DNA from 2 places in the Oceanobacter sp. ABM4_470 genome. Region 1 is predicted to be linked to the other one. Evidence: riboswitches for the same ligand, from Rfam matches in the RefSeq annotation. Region 1 holds a riboswitch; the other holds the start of a gene.
The links. Region 1 has a riboswitch for cobalamin ahead of ACXADJ_RS02310 (TonB-dependent receptor plug domain-containing protein). Riboswitches for the same ligand answer to the same signal wherever they lie in the genome.
Positions count from the first base shown of each region.

Region 2: another riboswitch for cobalamin. It lies ahead of ACXADJ_RS07790 (ABC transporter ATP-binding protein); the one in region 1 lies ahead of ACXADJ_RS02310 (TonB-dependent receptor plug domain-containing protein).

Region 1 covers NZ_JBSWTR010000001.1:515,318-518,778, reverse strand. Annotated here, with positions in the region: gene ACXADJ_RS02315 (sensor histidine kinase) at 1-842, shown strand, start outside; cobalamin riboswitch at 1,203-1,450, shown strand; gene ACXADJ_RS02310 (TonB-dependent receptor plug domain-containing protein) at 1,566-3,461, shown strand, end outside.
Region 2 covers NZ_JBSWTR010000001.1:1,770,242-1,773,702, forward strand. Annotated here, with positions in the region: gene cobT (nicotinate-nucleotide--dimethylbenzimidazole phosphoribosyltransferase) at 1-67, opposite strand, end outside; gene ACXADJ_RS07785 (FecCD family ABC transporter permease) at 119-1,123, opposite strand; gene ACXADJ_RS07790 (ABC transporter ATP-binding protein) at 1,120-1,992, opposite strand; cobalamin riboswitch at 2,187-2,333, opposite strand; gene ACXADJ_RS07795 (AMP-binding protein) at 2,472-3,461, opposite strand, start outside.

The DNA of each region.
Region 1 (3,461 bases):
ACGAGGCCGTTGCGGTGATTCGTCTGGAAGACATTCGCCAGCGCCTGAAAATGGAAGAAATGATGGTGCAGTCGGAAAAAATGCTCACCGTCGGTGGACTGGCCGCTGGCATGGCACATGAAATCAACAATCCGCTGGGGGCTATTTTGCAAAACCTGCAAAATATTCGACGCCGTCTGCTGGGCCAACTGCCCGCCAATCGACGCACCGCGGAATCCCTTGGGCTGGATTTGCTGGCACTGGAGCAGTACCTGCAACAACGCGATGTGATCCAGATGATGGACCATATAAAAGACGCCGGAGAACGGGCCGCTGCGATTATTGAAAGTATGCTCAATTTCTCCCGCCAGAACGACGCCATGCTGGAGAGCCAAAGCGTCAGCGACCTGATCGATAACGCCATCAATATCGCCCGATCCGACCTCAACTTCCGCCACGTTGAGCTGCAACACAGCCCAATGGATCACCTACCTGCGGTAAACGCCATTCCCGGCGAAATCGAACAAGTGCTGGTGAACCTGATCAAAAATGGCCTGCAAGCGCTGTCGCAATACCACACCGACGACGAACCGGAATGGAAACCCGTGATTCGCCTGCACGCCTGGCGCAATGGCGACCTCGTTAGCATCAGCGTTGAAGATAACGGCAGCGGCGTACCGGCCGACAAAGTCGCCCACGTGTTTGAACCCTTTTTCACCACCAAAGAAGTCGGCGAAGGCACCGGCCTGGGGCTATCGGTGTCGTATTTTATCGTCACCAACCACCACAAAGGCCAAATGCTCTACCGCCACGCCGAACCCCACGGTGCGCGGTTTATCGTCAAATTGCCAATCAGTAAATAAGCACTGGCCATCTTTTGTAGAGCAGGTTTAGAACAGATGTAGGTCAGATAAACGTAGGTCAGATAAAGACGCGCAGCGACTGCCATCTGACGCAGCCATGTTGAATCCCCCACCACATACGTGGGAGGTAGCTTGCCTGCGTTTATCCGGCTTCGCCGGACGGATGGGACATGTCCCATCCCTACACATTAGGTTATGGCACTTGTAGGGTAGAGGCATGCCTCTACTTGCCTGCGATTATCCGGCTTCGCCGAGCGGATGGGGCATGCCCCATCCCTACAACATCATCAAACACCGACGCACTGCGGCCATTTCTACCACTCAGCCGCCACTTCTTGACCAATTTTCCCCTTCCCTATACTCTTCCGCGCTTGATCAGGTGCCCTTGTACAAAACACAACCAGTTTTTCAGGGTTAAACGGGAAGTTCGGTTCCTCTGGCAACTGCCAGACATTCCGACGCTGCCCCCGCAACGGTGATCGACCCAAGCAACAACCGCAATGCCAGCCGCATTTGCAGCCACTGCTCTGACGAGCGGGAAGGCGTTGTTGCCGAGCCCATTGGCTCTGGTCGTAAGCCCGGATACCGGCCTGATTGCAATACTGACGTTGCGGAGGGCGACGGGAAAGTAGTCAAGCCTGCCGGAGCCCGTCTGCGCTCTGGTGCTTCGTCGTCCCTTTCCCACAATCCCGTCCGCAGTAACTCCCATGCAAGGACACCGGATTGAATTCACCCACGGCCCCAACCTCCCGACACTCCAGTCTGGTATTTATCATCAAGAATATGCTGGTTTCCGCCTTGTGGGTCGTCGGCCTGATGCTGGCGGTACTGCCGCATTCTTCCCGTGGTGAAACTCTGTCGAACAACACCTCAGGGGCGCAGTCCGGTACCAGCGATGAACAACCCCTTGATGAACAACCCCTTAATGAACAAACCACAGATGAACAAATCACCAATGACCAAATAGTGGTCTACGGCCACACCGTCACAGAAAACCAGCAGCTGCGCAGCTTTGATGCCAGCCAACTGGCCGACGGTTACCGCAATCTGGGGGAATTTCTGTCGTCTTTGAACGGCGTTCAGGTGCAGGCACTCGGCGGCATGGGCGACCCGGTGCTGGTGTCGATCCAGGGGGCAAGCACCAACCAGACCCGCGTGCTGGTAAACGGCGTTCTGCAAAACAGCGGTCAATTTGGCCACTACGATTTGGCTGATATACCGCTAGGCAATATTGAACGTATCGACGTCATCACCAGCGCCAGTGACAGCAGCGACGGCTCGGTGACCAACGATCAGGCTATTGGCGGCACGATTAACATCATTACCCGCAACGCCGACCAAGCCAGCCAACAGCTGCAACTGGGCGCAGGCAGTTACGGCACCTTGTCGGCTAACCTGAACACCTCTGCGGAAGTGCTGGGCACACCTATCGCGGTGAGCATCGACCATCAGCAAAGCGATAACAACTACTCCTACGCGGTCCCCAATCCACAAAACTCCAGCCAGCTGTACGTTAAGCAAGACCTCAACAACGCCGCGTTCCGCAAAGACCGCATCGACGTCTCCGCCAGCCTCAGCAGCACTCAAGTGCAAGCCTGGTGGCAAGACCGCGAAAAACAGCTGCCGCAATATGCGCGCAACTCCACACGCAACCGCGCCTTGTTAACCAGCAAACAGCATGGCCTGCGCTTGTCTGGCCATTGGGGCAACGACTGGTACCAAAGCTGGTCATTGAGCCACTCACTTGAGCGTCAGGCCTACAAAGACCCGTTGGCGATCTTCTCTTACACCACCAACGACGACCACTACCGTTACCAGAACACCGAAGCCTCGCTCAGCAGTCAGTTTGGCGAAGCGGCAACAGGTTGGGAGCACTGGCTGTTCACCTTACAAGCCCAGGGCAAAGAACAGACCTACGCCAGCCGCTACAGCAGCCCGCTCAGCAACAGCGACAACTGCAACGGCCTCGGAAGCCAGTGTGATCAGTTTTCCTGGCTGCAAGAGTGGCAAGCCGGCGGACAGGTAGAATGGCAGAACAACGATCTGACGCTATCGCTGGCATCGACCCATCACCAGCAAACCTCGATGGCCAGAACCCTGCACGGCACCTCCAGCAGCGATGGCGAATCCACCATCAAATGGCCTTCTACTACCGCATCCATCAAGCAGGCGTTTGTATCGGAACACAGCTTCGGCAGCGTGCATTTGAACTGGAAGCGCGCCTTGCGCATCCCCAGCCTGTACGAGCGCTTCGGCGACCAGGGCATGACCCGTGGCAACGCCGATCTGACCCCGGAGCTGGGCCGCACCCTGACCGCAGGCTTTGATATTGAAGCCGATGTATTCGCGCAGCCGTCGTTGGCAGTCACCGTATTTCGGCGTCAATTGCAGAACACCATCGTCGTGGTATACGACCCATCAACCGGGTCAGGTCGTTACGAAAACAGCGCCGATGCCGTCATGAAAGGCCTGGAGTGGCAGTTGAAAAGCCGTTTTGGCAGCTCTCAATCCGCCTTTGGAAGCTGGCAGTTATCGCTGGCTGGCAGCCACTATTCCAGCACCAGCAGCAGCGACACCAAGTCGTACGACGATAAACAACTGCCTTCCATTTATCACCAA
Region 2 (3,461 bases), 1.3 Mb from region 1:
GTTGGATGATGCTCTGGCGGCTGTAGTCGAGGGTTTTGATTTCGAATACCGGAAATTGATCAGTCACGGGGTTCTCGCAAGGTAGAAGTAACAAGTGAAAAAACGGCAATGTCGTTCATTAGCGTCGACGCATCATCAGCAGGAAAAACACACTGCCAATCGCCGACGTCAGAATACCGATTGGGATTTCATGGTCGGGCGACGCACTGCGGGCCAGCACGTCCGCCCACACCAAAAAAGCACCGCCCAACAGCAAACTGGCCGGTACTACCTGACGGGTCGAGACACCGACCCAACGTCGTACAATGTGAGGAATCATCAGGCCAACAAAGCCGATGCCACCGCAGTAGGCAACGACCACAGCGGTCAGACCCGCACATATGACCATCCCGATCGCGCGCATGGTGGAGGCTTCAACCCCCAGCGAACGGGCGGTGTCATCGCCGAGCAACATGGCATCAAAACGACGACCCAGTAGCCAAAGCAAGGCCACGGCAACAAGCAATGGCAGCGCCATAATCGCCAGCTGATGCAGTTCAACGCGGCTAAGGCTGCCCATCAACCAGAACATCACCTTGTTGGCTGCAAAGGGTTCGCCCAGGTACAACACAAAATGCGTCATGGCGCCCAGCATCAGCGATACCGCCACACCCGCCAGCAGCAGTTGTTCGGGCGTTCTGGCCCAGGCGCTGGTGGCCAACGCTTGCACCAGCACGACCGCCAGTGATGACCCAATAAACGCCGCCATCGGCAAGGCAACGCCGTCCGGCACCCAATTACTGACGCCGGGTAACACGCTGACAATCGATGCCCCAAGGCCTGCGCCTGCGACTACACCGAACAAATAAGGGTCCGCCAGGCCATTGCGAGTGACGTTCTGCAAACTGGCACCAGCGACCGCCAGACCGCCACCAACCAGCAAGGCTGCCAGCACCCGAGGCAATCGCAAATCGTAGAAAATGGCCTGATCCACCGGCCGTGGACATTGATCTGTCAGGCAAGCCCACACAGTGCCGTCTGGTAAATCGGCGGAACCAAACCAAAGGGAAATCAATGGTGAAACAACCGCCAGCAACACCAGCAACGGCCATACCATGCGAACACCCTGCACGGAAGTGATCATGCGCTTCCCTCTTGCAGGGAAGTAGGCGGGTTAGTTCGCGGGGCAGCAGGCGAGGTAGTAAGTGGGGTAGCTTCGCTCAGACCGTAACCTGTGCCAGAAGGGCAAAAATCGACACGCGAGCCATGCGGCTCATGACGAACCACACACGGAAGCCCGAACACACGTTCGAGCAGCTCAGTATCCAGAACATCGACACTGCGCCCCGCCGCTTGCAACTTGCCGTGCTGTAACAGCACCAACTGGTCGCAGTAGAAACTGGCAAGGTTGAGATCGTGCAGACTCATAACAACCGTCAGGCCATGGCTATGGGACAGCTGGCGCAGCAGGCCGAGCACATCATGCTGGTAATAGACATCGAGGTGATTGATTGGCTCATCCAGAATCAACAGTTGGGCTTTCTGCACCAAAGCTCGGGCAATCAGGCCTCGTTGCTGTTCGCCGCCCGATAGACTGGAAAACACCCGTTGCGCCTTATTGGCCAGACCAACGCGCTGTAGCGCATCCGCCACTTCCTGTTCGTCACTGGCAGATGGCATGGAAAACAGCCCTTGATGCGGCAATAGCCCCATCCGCACCACCTGATTCAGACTCAAGGCAAACACCGAGTCATGCATCTGGCTGACCATAGAAATCTCCCGAGCGCGGGCTTGTACCGACATGTCATGGGTGCTCTGCCCTTGCCAGTGAACCTCCCCCGTACGGCTTAACGGCGCGGAATCGAACCCGGCGATGGCACGTAGCAAGCTGGTTTTTCCTGCACCGTTCGGGCCCAACACACCGGTCACCTGCCCTACTGGCAGGTCCAGCGTCAGGTTATCCAGAATGGCCGACGGCTCAGCGGTACAAAGCGACAGTCCTTGAATCTGCACGCCTGTTTGCAAGTCTGCTCGCAATCCAGAGACGGACCCAGAACCCGATTTGGATGATGTAAATGATGGTGGTGATGAAGCCAATGCGCCTGCCTGTTTTAACAAAAGCACGGGCATTGGATAGGCAAGCCGACGTCCTCGTTGGGCAACGAAGACCGGAGCGTCTGTCCAGATGCCTCGTGAACTCCCGCACGAAGTTGAACCTTGGTCAGGCTGGTATCTGGCTCGGTCGAAGACCTTACAGTTGCGGGGACAGCTCCGGATTCAAACCGGATTCCCATTTACTCTGAAGATGACAGGTACAGCGCTGGATTCACACAGCCCCACTCCCTTGGCCGCCTTCAGACACCTGAAAGGCTGAAATATAACAGGAAGACAAAGGAAATTCGACGCACGGGCATCAAGAACGCTTGCGCCAGCGCCGGATACAAAAAAGCCAGAGCGACGCTCTGGCTTTTGTTGGCGCTAAACAGCAGCTCTTACTTCTGCTTGGCAAGCTCTTCGTCGCGCAATTCACGACGGAGAATTTTGCCCACATTGGTTTTTGGCAATTCCGAGCGGAATTCAATGTGGCGCGGCACCTTATAGGCGGTCAGACGTTCCTTACACCAGGCGCGCAGCTCGTCTTCGCTGACTTCGCCGGTTGCGACCACGAATACTTTCACGGCTTCCGAGCTTTTCAGGTCGGGCACACCAATCGCGGCCACTTCGGTTACAGCTGGGTGAGACGCCACAACATCTTCCACTTCATTCGGATACACGTTGAAGCCAGAGACAATGATCATGTCTTTTTTGCGGTCAACGATGCGCATGTAACCGTCGTCCTGAATCACCGCAATATCACCCGTGCGTAGCCATTCACGTGCTGGCTGACCATCAGCACCCGGCAAGAAACTCTCATCCGTTGCCGCTTCACGCTTCCAGTAACCCTTCATTACCTGCGGGCCTTTCACGCACAGCTCACCCGGCTCACCAAATGGCAGGTCGTTACCATCTGCGTCTACGGTTTTACACAACGTGCCCGCCACCGGCATACCGATGGTACCCAGCTTGACGTAGCCCGGTGGGTTGAAAGACACCACTGGCGAAGTTTCGGTCATGCCGTAACCTTCGGCAATTTCACAACCGGTGATTTCCTTCCACTGCTTGGCCGCACCTGAAGTCAGCGCCATACCACCAGAGATGGTCAGTTTCAGGCCGGAAAAATCCAGCGCCTTGAAGTCGTCACGATTGCACATCGCAACAAACAAGGTGTTCAGACCAACAAAGCCCGAGAAGGTATTCTTTTTCAGCAGGCTGACGAAACCGTCGATGTCGCGCGGGTTCGGCACCAGCAAAGAGCAGTTACCGGTTTCCAGCAGCACCATGCAATGCACGGTAAAGGCGTAAATGTGATACAGCGGCAGCGGCGCTACGACGGTTTCAACACCTTCTTTCAACGCCATTTTGAACAGGCCATGACACTGCAA